One region of the Cytophaga hutchinsonii ATCC 33406 genome, then DNA from elsewhere that is predicted to be linked to it. Evidence: riboswitches for the same ligand, from Rfam matches in the RefSeq annotation. Region 1 holds a riboswitch; each other region holds the start of a gene.
The links. A riboswitch is a leader RNA that binds a small molecule or an ion and turns the genes downstream of it on or off. The one in region 1 is predicted to bind S-adenosylmethionine.
Positions count from the first base shown of each region.

Region 2: it holds a riboswitch for S-adenosylmethionine, as region 1 does, so the genes downstream of both, CHU_RS08855 (PLP-dependent transferase) here and metX (homoserine O-acetyltransferase family protein) in region 1, are expected to answer to the same signal.
Region 3: it holds a riboswitch for S-adenosylmethionine, as region 1 does, so the genes downstream of both, CHU_RS04820 (hypothetical protein) here and metX (homoserine O-acetyltransferase family protein) in region 1, are expected to answer to the same signal.

Region 1 covers NC_008255.1:162,924-167,649, reverse strand. Annotated here, with positions in the region: gene CHU_RS00710 (aspartate-semialdehyde dehydrogenase) at 1-391, shown strand, start outside; gene CHU_RS00705 (YicC/YloC family endoribonuclease) at 514-1,395, shown strand; gene CHU_RS00700 (hypothetical protein) at 1,390-1,770, opposite strand; SAM riboswitch class I at 2,176-2,285, shown strand; gene metX (homoserine O-acetyltransferase family protein) at 2,422-3,438, shown strand; gene CHU_RS00690 (AsmA-like C-terminal region-containing protein) at 3,562-4,726, shown strand, end outside.
Region 2 covers NC_008255.1:2,126,107-2,130,832, reverse strand. Annotated here, with positions in the region: gene CHU_RS08870 (family 2A encapsulin nanocompartment cargo protein cysteine desulfurase) at 1-184, opposite strand, end outside; gene CHU_RS08865 (family 2A encapsulin nanocompartment shell protein) at 168-1,085, opposite strand; gene CHU_RS08860 (CvfB family protein) at 1,393-2,226, opposite strand; SAM riboswitch class I at 2,492-2,593, shown strand; gene CHU_RS08855 (PLP-dependent transferase) at 2,723-3,895, shown strand; gene CHU_RS08850 (alpha/beta fold hydrolase) at 3,955-4,726, shown strand, end outside.
Region 3 covers NC_008255.1:1,133,835-1,138,560, forward strand. Annotated here, with positions in the region: gene CHU_RS04805 (ABC1 kinase family protein) at 1-624, shown strand, start outside; gene CHU_RS04810 (hypothetical protein) at 691-996, opposite strand; gene CHU_RS04815 (PhzF family phenazine biosynthesis protein) at 1,107-1,898, opposite strand; gene CHU_RS04820 (hypothetical protein) at 1,999-2,283, opposite strand; SAM riboswitch class I at 2,364-2,463, opposite strand; gene CHU_RS04825 (pyridoxal phosphate-dependent aminotransferase) at 2,736-4,040, shown strand; gene CHU_RS04830 (sensor histidine kinase) at 4,135-4,726, opposite strand, start outside.

The DNA.
Region 1 (4,726 bases):
AAAAGAAGAAATGAAAATGATTTTGGAAACAAACAAGATCATGGGCGACGATTCAATCAAAGTTACTGCAACAACAGTTCGTGTTCCGGTTATTGGCGGACACTCTGAGTCTGTAAATATTGAGTTTGAAAATGACTTTGATGTTAATGAAGTAAAAGAATTACTTTCTAAAGCTCCGGGTATCATTGTTAAAGACAATCCGTCTAAATTAGAGTATCCTACGCCAATGGACGCGCATAACAGAGATGAAGTCTTTGTTGGCCGCATACGCAGAGATGAATCTCAGCCGAAAACATTGAATTTATGGATCGTTGCAGATAACCTGCGTAAAGGTGCTGCTACAAATGCAGTTCAAATTGCTGAATATTTAGTTGCGAATAAATTAGTTTAATATAATAACTGAAAGGTCATGCAAAAGTGCATGACCTTTTTGCTTTTCCTTACATAGCGCTTCAGAGTCTTTAGGTTCTTTTTTACTTTTCACTATATTGCGCTAAATACAAGTATTCTCTTATGATTAAATCAATGACAGGTTACGGTTCCCAGACTGCTGAGAACGATAAAATTTCAGTTACTGTAGAAATTAAATCCCTTAACTCTAAATTTTTAGATTTAAATCTACGGCTTTCAAAAGAGTATTCTGATAGAGAACTTGAAATAAGAAACCTGCTGAACAATACGGTTGAGCGTGGAAAAGTGGGCTTGAGCATAGATGTTCAATCAAAGGGAGGTGTTAAGCCAAAAGTATTTATCAATAGAGAACTGGTTGCATTATATTACAAAGACCTTAAGGAAACGGCTGATGCTATAGGTATTGTTGACTCGTCAGATTTATTTAAGTTAGCACTGCAAATGCCTAAGGCGATGGAATCTGAAGTTGAAAATCCGGATAATACGGAAGACTGGCTGCTGATTCAAAAAGTTTTGCTGGATGCTATTGCCAAGTGCAATGAATTCCGGACAGATGAAGGAAACACACTTGCGTTAAAATTTAAGGAATATATTAAAACGATTGCCGACTGCTTGACTCAGGTTGAAGTATTTGACCCACAGCGCATCGAAGCTATTCGTACACGCATCAGACAGCATTTTGATGAATTCAGCAAATCCGAACAATTAGACAACAGCCGTTTTGAGCAGGAATTGATTTTCTATATTGAAAAACTTGATATCAGCGAGGAAAAAGTGCGTTTGCGCAGCCACTTAAATTATTTTTTAGAATCCATGGATATTCCTGAGCCTAGTGGAAAGAAATTAGGATTCATCGCGCAGGAGATCGGCCGTGAAATCAATACGATTGGTTCTAAAGCAAATGATGCAAATATCCAGCGTTATGTTGTACAGATGAAAGAGGAACTGGAAAAAATAAAAGAGCAGGCCCTAAATATTTTATAGAGACTTTTCTGTCGGAGTCTGGCTATAAATGACTCCGATAAAAATAGAAATCACACCCACATTTGAGTGTAAAATATTGTCTTGTTTGGTAAAATGCAGAACATCTTCTATTGGGAGGTTTATCCAGGTAGAAACAACAAAGAAAATCATAATCCACCCTGTAATAATCAAATATGCTCTTATTGCTGTTAGATTATTTGTCAGCAAAATCATAAGTGCTATAATTCCATAATTTAACCGGTACAATTTTATTGGCACCCCTTCCGTAGCAAATGGGAGTTTGCTCGGACAGAAATAACTTATTACTGCGATTGCGGTCATTAACACTGCAGATAGTAACAAGAACCAATAATTTGGATTTTTATATTGAGTCATTTAACTATTTTCTTTCAAACGAATTTGAATGTACTTTTTAAAAAGTTGATTTGGAATTATTGAAAGATTGACGGTTTGTGGCCACTAATGTAACTTAGTACAACATGCAATAAATAAATATTTTAAGAACAATTCAACAATACGCTCTTAAATATATTATATTGTATATAACGGGAATGCATAGCTAAAGTTGTTTTAAGCTATATTCATTTTAGAACTCCCTAAGATACAGCAATATCATTTTTTAAATATTCTGTATGAAGTTATTTTAAAACAATAAACCACTGCTCTTTCGCTCATAAATTGAATCAAACGCCAGATTTTTATGTGGAATGCAAAATAAAAGTTTGTTTTTCTAATTGACATGCCTATTTTTGTCTACTCAAAATCAATTACGTAGTAGTTGATTTATAAAGAAGAGGGGAGAGAACGGGCTCTTTGAACCTCTAGCAACCTCCGGGAGCAAATCCAGAAAGGTGCTAATTCCTGACCTGAATAAACAGGGCATATAAATTAATTGCATATGATTAAAAACACCCTACTTGACGAAAGTCGAGCAACAGCATTATCTCTTACCCATTTCTGCTCTTACACTTCTACAGTGTATTTTACAGGGATTTCTATTGTTGAACGTTTAACTGCGTTGCAATAATGGAGTATCATATTTATACGCACAAATCTCCGGTTACGCTTGAGTCCGGCGCTGTTTTACCCGAAGTCCGCATTCAATATTCCACTTCAGGCATCAGAAATGCAGATGAAGATAATATCATTTGGGTTTGCCATGCGCTTACCGCTAATTCCGATGTAGAATCCTGGTGGCCGGGTCTTGTTGGTACAGATTATTTATATAATCCGCAAGAACACTTTATCGTGTGCGCCAATATTCTATCTTCCTGCTACGGCACTACCGGACCAACAGAAACAAATCCGGAAACAAATAAACCATACTTCCTTTCCTTCCCGGTTGTCACCATCCGCGACATGGTTACCATTCATGATATACTGAGAGAACACTTAGAAATAAAAAAAATTCATACACTTATTGGCGGTTCTCTGGGCGGGCAGCAAGCGATGGAGTGGGCCATTCAACAGCCTCATTTATTTCAGCATCTTATACTATTATCTACAAATGCATTTCACTCTCCCTGGGGCATTGCCTTTAATGAGTCGCAGCGTATGGCAATAGACATGGACCCTACATGGAAAAATCCTTCGCTTGACGCAGGCAGAGAAGGGTTGAAAACGGCACGCTCTATAGCTATGCTTTCCTACAGAAGTTACGAGACCTATGTAGAAACACAGCGTGAAGAAGACTCTTCTAAAACGGATGATTACAGAGCTATTACCTATCAGCATTACCAGGGTGATAAATTAGTAAAACGCTTCAACTGCCACTCCTATTGGTATCTGTCTAAAGCAATGGACAGTCATCATGTAGGAAGAAACAGAGAAAGTGCTGCAGCAGCATTAGCATCTATCCGCTCTAAAACACTTGTCATCGGTATTTCTTCAGATATTTTATTTCCGGTTTGCGAACAGGAATACGTTGCGAAGCATATCTCCGGAGCACAATATGTATGCATTGATTCTCTGTATGGCCACGATGGGTTTTTAACGGAAACGGACAAACTGGATGTTGTTATCCGGAATTTTTATCTCGAATAAGTATTATTCAATAAAAAGCCTTTAATTCTAGCATAAAAGCACGATTTTTTAGTAAATTTCGTTTGTCATATAATATTGTACAAACCGAATTTTATTTCCTTTTCAACTCAACAAATACTAGGTATGAAAAAATTCTTAAAGATCTCTGGTATATCTATCGGAGTCTTATTATTAGCTATGCTTATCCTGCCCTTTTTATTCAAGGATAAAATCAAAGGAATAATAGACGAACAGATCAAAAAAAATATCAACGGACAGGTTTGGTATAACGCCGAATCTTTTAGCCTGTCGCTTTTCTCTCACTTCCCGAACCTTACAGTCTCTATCGATGAATTGGGATTGGTGTCGAATGTAACAGAATTCAAAGGCGATACGCTTTTCGCAGCAAAGCAATTCAGTTTAACAATCGATATCATGAGTGTTATTTCAGGAGATCAGATAAAAGTTAAAGGTGTATTTCTGGATCAGCCTAAAATTGTTACAATTTTTGACAAAAGCGGTAAGATGAGCTGGGATATTACTTACCCGGATACAACACAAGCGCCTGCTGCACCTGAAGAACCTAGCACGCTAAACCTGAGTATTGAAAAATGGGAAATCAAAGATGGCACAATCATTTATGATGATCAGACAATGCCTATGTATGCTGAACTGAAACATCTGGACCACAAAGGTAGCGGCGATATAATGGCGGATGTATATGATCTCAAAACATATACAAAATCAACCAACGTACTTGTTGAATACGATGGTACAAAATACTTAGACGGACAAACGGTAACAGCTGATGCTGCTATGAATATTGATTTAGCAAAATCTGTTTATAAATTTTTAGACAATGAATTTGCTATCAATGATTTTAAATTCGGGTTCAACGGTGCTATTGAAATGCCTACGGATGATATCAAAATGGATATCACATACAATGCAAAAGAAACAGATTTTAAAAATTTATTATCTCTTTTACCTGCGGTATACAACAAAGATTTTGAAAAAGTAAAAACAGAAGGTATCATTGGTTTTGACGGTTATGTGAAAGGAGTTTACAACGAAACAACCATGCCGGGTTTTGGCTTGAACATGCTTATCAAAGATGGTTATTTTCAATATCCTGACTTACCGGATGCCGTTAAGAATATTAATCTTGATTTACATGTGGACGACAAAGATGGCGTTATTGACCATATGATTGTTGATCTGAAAAAATTCCATATGGATATGGGACAAAACCCGATCGATGCCAGATTACTGATGAATGGTATGAATCCATATGACATTGATGCAAACG
Region 2 (4,726 bases), 2.0 Mb from region 1:
GATCTTTTAGATTGAATCGTTCAGTCTGACCAAATGCTGCATCGCTGCCGGATGAACTGTTCAGCTTCTCACGCAAAGATTCCGGATTCGGAAAATTTCCGGGCAGAGCTAAGAACAATTCATTTGCTAGCTTTTCAAGTGAACTTACGTCTGGTAAGTTGTTTGAATTAATATTTGTACTCATGGTAGTTCGTGATATCAACGTCTTCAAGCACTGCAATGGCATCGTCAACCAATACAGCTAATGAACAGTATAGTGATACTAAATAAGAAGCAATGGCTTTATCGTTGATGCCCATAAAGCGTACTGCTAAGCCTGGAGACTGTTCGCCCGGCAAGCCCGGCTGATAAAGACCTACAACACCCTGACGGCTTTCACCTGTGCGTAATAATAAGATTTTTGTTCTGCCATTTTCAATCGGCAGTTTATCCGAAGGGATCAATGGAATACCTCTCCACGTAATGAACTGAGAACCGAAAAGAGAAACCGTTGGAGGTGGAACACCTCTGCGTGTACACTCACGGCCAAAGGCTGCAATCGCTAAGGGGTGCAATAAAAAGAAACCCGGTTCTTTCCATACTTTAGTGATGAGTTCATCAAAGTCATCCGGAGTAGGGGCACCTACACGTGTTTTGATACGCTGCGCAGTAGCAACACTTGCTAACAACCCATATTCTCTGTTGTTGATCAATTCACTTTCCTGACGTTCCTTGATGCTTTCGATCGTTAAGCGTAACTGTTCGCTGATCTGATTGTAGGGTTTGCTGTATAAGTCTGATACACGCGTATGTACATCAAGCACCGTGTTTACAGCACTCAGATTATACTCACGTGGATTTTCAACATAATCAATGAAGGTATGCGGTAATTCGCGTTCGTCTCTGCCTGAACAATCTACTTCAGCTACACTGCCGTCTTTTACTTTGTTTAAACGGTATACACCTGATTCTACAGGAATCCAATTCAATAAATGCGTTAACCACCTTGGGGTAATTGCTACCATTTGTGGTACCGTTCTGGTTGCTATGGCTAATTGCCTTGCGGCTACATCACCAAGGGCTGTTTGTTTGTTTACGTCTGACATTTTTCCTCTTAATTTGGATTAAATAATGATTTATAAATCAAATGTAGATATAATCTATTATATCTACCAAGTTACTAGGGTAATATTTGCAATACATTAAATCATTATAAATCAGGTAAAATTTTAAATATTTGGCTGTTTTGTAATAGGCAATTCAAATCAATACTAGGAAAGGAAATACCACCAAAGATTATATGGTGAAAAAAAGCAAAAGCATTCTAAAAATAATTTTGCACTTTTTGTATATAAAAAAAGTCCTGCAGATAAACAGGACTTCAAATTTCATAGGTTTATGGGATCAATAACGTTAGACCAGATATATGCCGTCTTCTTCCAGACGGATCAGCCCTTGTTTATATAAACCACCGATTGCTTTCTTAAAATTCTTTTTACTCATCTGCAAGCGGAACATGATTTCTTCTGAATCACTTTTGTCCGTTAATTTTAAAACACCCGCAGAGGCACGAAGTTTTGATAAGATTTTTTCTGCAGCGTCTTCAATCTGGCTGTAGCCAAGCTTCTGCAGCGTTACATCAATCTTTCCTTCTTCACGGATATTTTTAATATATCCTTCAACTTTATCGCCAATGGAAATATACGTGAAGAGATCGTTGTGATAGATAATTCCTTTGTAGGTATTATTGATGATTACATTCACACCAAGATCACTGGTATAACAAATCAACAAATTAACTTTTTCACCCACTTCTAATCTGATGTTCTGTTTTTCAATAAAGCTCTCTATCTTGCTGGACGCGGCTAGTCTGCCTGTGCGTTCATCCAGATACAGATAAACCGGATAGCGTTTGCCAACTTCCATTTTTTTGCCTTGTTCACGAAAGGGAACAAGCAGATCTTTTTCCAGGCCCCAATCCAGGAAAGCACCAATGTTGTTTACATCTTTACAAATCAAACAAGCAAACTCATTTAATTTAATTTTAGGTTCCAGGTTTGTTGCAATAATGCGGTCTTCGGAATCCTTGTATATAAAGACATCAATGCTGTCATCTACATTGAAATCATCGGGTACATATTTATTAGGTAATAAAACCTCTTCGCCTTCATCGTTGCCCAGATACATACCTACGCTTGTCATGCGTAAAGCAGTTAAGACATTATTTTTTCCTACTTCTATCATCATATTCGTTATTCCATGTAAAATTAACGCTTTAATTTTACATTGCTTTCATTTATTTAAGCTTACATAAACGGCTGAAACATTCTCTATTATTAGAGTATACATTTGTGAAACAATTACGCCATTTTTTGTTATGTGGAAATATTTATGAGTAATTAATATTCTGTTAATCAGTTTATTAAAATTAATCTCTATTAAACCGATAGAGATACTTGCATTATTAAAATAAATGATGCAATTTTACATTCAGTTAGTGCTAAGCGCACAGCATTTATACAGAATAGGGAAGAGAGCAGGCTCAATGATCCTATAGCAACCGACTTAAAGAACGGTGCTAAACCTGCCCAAAAATAAAAGGGAACTATAAATTACCATCGTATGAAAAAACAACTTTTGACCTCACTTCATTTTAGTTTAGCCACAGCCTGTTGTTGAAACTAAAATCACCGGCCTCTTTCAGCCAATCTTTAATTTATTTACTCATTTAACACGTATTATCATGACAGCTATAACACTATCCAATCGTCCAGTATATACACTTTCAGAAATAAATAAAATTTCGCATTCCATTTCTACCAACCACCAATTACTGGAAGTAGAAAAACAGATTGCTTCAATAGAAAGCGGTGTAAATGCACTTGCTAAAAAAACATTCCGTTCGGCACGTTTTTCATTAATTAAAAACCTGTTACCTAAAGGAGGTACTGTTTTAAGTTTTCAATCCAAAAGAGAGTGGCTTGAAGATACCGCAATCTTTCAGCGCAAAAGTGTATCAATAATCTATACTGAAAATTATTCAGCAGATGATTGGGAATCTATTCTTACAAATGCCATCGATGTTGTATATATTTCTACGATTCAACAGCAGACATTGAATGTACAGGATTACGGATACATTATCCAGAAGGCACATAGCCTGAATATTCCGGTTGTGTTTGATAACACGTTCGGCGGCCTTGGGCACATTTATTCTCCATTGAAAGACGGAGCGGATTTCGTTCTGATCGATACATCTTCGATTGAGTTATTCAGTAAGCATCGCGTACATGCATTTATTGTTGAAGGTGAAAATGGAATTCTGCATTCAAATAAGGATAAAGTTTTAGGAAAAACGGTTCTGGGGGTTCAAAAAAATAACCGGATACTGCATACTAAGTGGACGTATTTATTTGCAGACAAGGAAGATTATCTTGAAAAGCTGGTAAAAAAAGCTTCACGCAAATTTGGTGATTATTCAAGAACGGCAAACTATGTGGCCCGCTGGTTAAACAATCAGGAAGACATTATGGAAATTAATTATCCGGGTTTGAAATCGGCAGAAAGCCATATACACGCTGAGCTTTATTTTAAAGGCGGCTACGGTTATACGTTTAAATTCAGCTTATGGGATAACGATTATAGCTATTCGTTACTGAAAGGCTTATTCAGATCAGGGAATGTGAATGGTGTACAGGTGGAAGTTGATTCAGAAAGAAAAGAATTTTTTATCCAGATCAGAACGGAAGATTATACACGTGTCTTAAATTATTTTCAAAAAGTGTTTTCAATACTGAAAGGAAGCGTTGAGTTTAAGCAGAATATTACCAAGGAAAATAAATTGAAGCAGGTATTTGATTTCGAATTGAAACAATTACTGACAGCTAATGCCACTACATATAAAAGAAGAAACTAATAGTTTTTACTAACAGATATTTTAATAAAATAAATTACACATTTAAATAAATAGCAGCCATGATATTCAAGAACAATAAATCAGAAAAACGTCAGATTTTTAACTTCCATGAAAAAGGAGAAGGCGAAACAATTATTTTCCTGCACGGATTGTTTGGTGAGCTTAGCAACTGGAAAGCAACGATCGATCATTTCAGTAAGAGCTATCGCGTTGTTGTACCTATTATGCCGATCTATGATGGCACCATGCAAAAAGATGGTCTGGATGGTTTGGTAACGTATCTTCATGAATTGGTTACAGAATTAAAAATAGAGCGTTTCAATCTGGTTGGAAATTCTTTAGGCGGACAGGTAGCAATTTTGTATTCTGTTGCGTATCCTGAAAAGGTGATCCGTTTGGTGTTAACGGGCAGCGCTGGTTTATATGAAAGCACTATGGGGGCAAGTTATCCGAAACGTGGTGACTATGCTTATATCGAAGACCGTGTACGTTATACATTCCACAACGACAATATTGTTACTAAAAATCTGGTTGATCAGGTCTTTGAAACAGTAAACGATATACGCAAATCGATTCGTGTTATTAAAATCGTGCGTGCTGCAAACGGGAATAATGTTGCAGATGCGTTAAAACAGATAACTACTCCAACGTTACTTGTATGGGGCAGACAGGACAGGATTACACCGCTTGAGATTGCTTATAAATTTAAAAAATTACTTTCCGGAAACACCGAGCTTCGTATCATTGAAGAATGCGGGCACGCACCTATGATGGAGCGTCCGGAGCAGTTTAACGAAGCATTGGAAAGTTATTTTAACACCGAAACATTTG
Region 3 (4,726 bases), 970 kb from region 1:
CTTACTATGGATTGGCTGGAAGGGTTACATATGAAAGAGTTTCTGGCAACAAATCCTTCGCAGGAAATCCGGAATCAAATAGGGCAGCTGTTGTGGGATTTCTATGATTTCCAAATGCATCAGTTACGTACGGTACACGCAGACCCGCATCCGGGGAATTTTCTGATGCGCAGCAATGGTTCACTTGGCGTTATTGACTTTGGATGTGTAAAAGAAATTCCCGAAGAATTTTATACCGAATATTTTAAACTGCTGAATAAAGAAGTAATAGAAGATAAAACGGAATTACTGAAAACCTTTGAACGATTGAATTTCTTTGATGCGGAAGATACTGCTTTGCAGCGTGAAATATTTTTTGATTTATTCTGTGAGATGACGCATTTGCTTGGCTTGCCGTTCTACAGCGAAACATTCGACTTCAGTGATGATTCCTATTTCAAAAGAATTTATGATTTTGGAGAGCACATCAGCAACGTAAAAGAAATTAAAGATGCCCGCCAGGCACGTGGTTCGCGGCATGGTATTTATATTAATCGTACTTATTTCGGTTTGTATAATTTACTGAATCAATTGGGTGCAAATGTGCGTACAAAGTCTTATGGTGAAGTAGCGATAGAGGTATAACTGAAAAAGTAAACAATATTTAATAGTAATAAGTCCCGTTAATGAAGCGGGACTTATTTTTTTGTCTTAGATAGCAGCAAGCAATCCAGTAAATGAATTTTTTAAGAACGAATTTTTATCGTCATTCATAAACTGTAGATAGGCTGTAATGGTATCTTTGCACGCACCATGTTCATTTGAAAAATGCTGTAGAATTTCAGGTGTGATTTCAGCAGGCTTTGATAAAAATAAGGAAAAGCAGATGAATTGAATAAATTCATTTTCAATAACTGTATTGCTGCGTTTATGAATTTTTGCATAACGAAGTAATTCAAGATCCAGTTCATCCTGAAAATGTTCGTAAGCAGGCATGTCGTCGAGAGAAGCAGACACTTTTTTAATTATCAATTATGAGTTATAAATTATGAATTTCTCGCAGGAATAAATTCTGAAATTTACGTCTATTGAAGTAAGTTATTTTTTTTTCATTCATAATTCATAATTTATAACTCATAATTAATTACCCCTTTGGAATAAAGTTCTGCTTTGCCGCCGATAAATACCCGGGTTCCGCCGTAGGTACAATGCAGGATACCGCCTCGTTTAGAGAGTTGTTTGGCAAACAGATTGTCTTTATTTAGTTTTTGCGCCCAGTACGGGATCAGCAAACAATGTGCTGATCCTGTAACAGGGTCTTCATCTATGCCGGATTGCGGTGCGAAAAACCGTGACACGAAATCGGCTGTATTTCCTTTTGCTGTAATGATTACACCTATAGCAGCATCTAATTTTTTTAATACCTGGAGGTCGGGGTTAGCTTCTATAACTTCCTGTTCTGTTGCTACCTCAATTAAAATGAAACTTTTGCCCGTAGCAACGGCAACAGGGTTAAGTCCGAGGTCTGAACCATATGTTTTTGAAGCCGGCAATTCTTTAAATGTATCTGAAGGGAAATTTAATACGAGAATGTCTTTTTCTTTAATAACCTTTAGTTCGCCGCTCTTTGAACGAAAGCGGATCTCATTTTTCGGATAGTTTAATTCATTAAATAATATATGTGCAGCTGCTAATGTTGCATGCCCGCAAAGCGGTACTTCTACCTGCGGCGTAAACCAGCGGATCGTATATGTATCCTGATCTTTTACAAAGAATGCCGTTTCTGAAAGGTTATTCTGCGCTGCAACGGATTGCAGTAAACCGTCTGCCGGCCACGATTCAAGCGGGCAGACAGCAGCAGGGTTTCCGGTAAATGGTCCAAACGAAAAGGCATTAACAATATAGATCGGTAAAGACATGTTGACGAATCAGGTGCGGGTGTTGGATGAATTTATAACGGATTTGAAACGTGTACTGTATGTGATGTGCATGCAGTACACGTTTTGCATTACACTTGAATTAGTTCAGAAATAAAACAGAACTATATAATGGATTCGATTTTTTTAAAGACCAGATAATTTTTTCTTCATAGATTGTCTGCTGGATGTCTGCCAGTGTTGTTGCAGGTTTAATCAGATTTGAAAGGTCTTCGTCAAATGCATTTGGTGTATAAACAGATTCCGCTTTTGAAAACGTTTCAGTATTACGGAATGTATTTTGAGCAAATGTCAATGTTTTATATTGAATCGTAGTTGTCATGGTAGTAAGCAATTGAGTGTTGATGAAATGATTTAGAGGCGACATTAAATCTATGATTTCAGTCGGTGTTACTTTCAAAGAAAGCAGATTGAATTAACAGCAGTTTCTTGTTTTCATAGTCGTACTTTTTATAGTTCCACATGGGTAGGAATTAGCACCTTGCTTTGGTGGGCAGGTTGCCAGAAGTTCATAGAGCCTAATCTCTCCCTTCGTTCTGTATAATACACGACCCTCAATTGGGTAGGTGATACAAATGTAGTTTAAATATTATAAATTGCAAATATTATTCTGAAATAATTTAAATTATTAATTTATTCAGAATAATATTCTGTTTTTGTTTAGTTGCAATTGCAATATTTGGAAAGTGATTACAGAGGTGAAATGAATGCCTGCAGAATGATCAACGTGCAGAATAAACTTTCTTTACACTTTCAAGGCTAAACTATACGCAATCCCATAAAGTGTTCTTAAATTAGCAGGATTTTAATCAAATTAGAATGAGGAATAAGATATTAAGTGATGGAGCAAAGGAGCTCAGCTACGAAATCAGGGAGATTGTAAAAAAGGCTGATCTGATCAATAAGAATGGTCAGTCAATCGTGTTTGAAAATATTGGAGATCCTATTCAAAAAAACAATGTCGTTCCGCAATGGATCAGAGAAACTATTTCTAATTTGACCTTAGATAATAAAAGCTATAGTTATTCTCCTTCCAAAGGAATTCTAAAAACGCGTCAATTTTTAGCGGAGTTAAATAATAAAAAAGCAGGTGCTCAAATAACGGCCGATGATATTTTATTTTTCAATGGTCTGGGTGATGCGATTGCAAAAGTGTATCAGTTCATCAGCCGCAGTTCCCGTGTAATCGGGCCATCTCCGGCATATTCTACGCACTCTTCTGCTGAAGCAGCGCACGCAAGTCAGGATCCGATCACGTATAAATTAGATCCGAATAATCATTGGTATCCGGATCTGGATGATCTGTATAATAAAGTAAAATACAATCCGAACATTATCGGTATTCTGATTATTAATCCCGATAACCCTACGGGGATGGTTTATCCGCTGGAAACATTGAAACGTATCGTTGAAATAGCACGGGAGTTTAATCTGTTTTTGCTGAGCGATGAAATTTATCTGAACATTACCTATAACGGTGCCCGTGCCTATTCTTTAGCCGAAGTTATTGAAGATGTGCCGGGTATTGCAATGAAAGGTATTTCAAAAGAATTTCCATGGCCGGGCTCACGTTGCGGGTGGATGGAATATTATAACCGTGGAAAAGATCAGGATTTTGATAAATTCTGTTCTGCACTGGATAATGCCAAGATGATTGAAGTATGTTCTACAACGCTTCCGCAGCTGGCTATTCCGGTGATCATGTCTGATCCGCGTTACCTGCCTTATCGGGAAGAGCTGAACAGCAAGATCGGTAAACGCAGCAAGATTATAGCGGGTATACTTGGGCAGATTCCTGAGCTGATGTTTAATGAAACATACGGCGCGTTTTATAATACGATTGTATTTAAAGATGGTGTGTTGAATGATAAACAGACGTTGCCTATTGAGAACGCTGCAAACAAGGCGTTGGTAGAGAAGTGGATTAGTGAGCCGAATGTAGATCTGGATAAACGTTTTGTATATTACCTGCTTGCAGCTAAAGGTATTTGTGTGGTTCCGATCTCTTCGTTCTGTTCGGATCTGAAAGGCTTTAGAGTAACATTGCTGGAAGAGAATGAAGAATTACTTGAACAGACATTTACAAGTATTCGGGACGCTATTAGATTGTATTTGAAAAGCTAAAACTGTACCGATAAAGAAACGGTATGCATTTTATATAAAAAATAGCCCATGACTTAAGTCATGGGCTATTTTTTATATAAAATGCAGTATATATCTAACAAGGTATTTCAATAATAAATGTTGTGCCTACATGCAGTTCGCTTTCCGCACGGATTGTGCCTCCAAGCATTTCCACCTGACTTTTTGTAATATACAGGCCTAAACCTTTTCCTTCCACATGTACATGGAAGCGTTTATAAAAACCGAATAATTTATCACCCACTTTTGATACATCCATTCCGATTCCGTTGTCGGAGATATGGATGGTAAAAGAGTTTGCAGCTGCCGACGTTATTTGAATGTCTATTCGCAACAATCTTTCCGGGTGCTTGTATTTTTGTGCATTGGAAAACAGATTGTAAAAAATACTTTCATAAAAAGACTTAATACCTGTTATTTCAAGGGCGGGATTAATATAAATATTTACACTCTTTCTCTTAATATCAAGCTGCTTTAAATTGTTTGCAATAATCGTATCAAAGTCAATCAGCTCTTTTATTTTTTCCGTGTTTTTATTTGATAGAATTTTATTTAAATCCCGTAAAATTTCATCCATTCTATTGATAACAATAAGGCTTTTGTCAACATAGATATGCTTGTCTGAAAGGTTCGTTTCCTGATTATATAATTCAAATAATCCTTTTAGT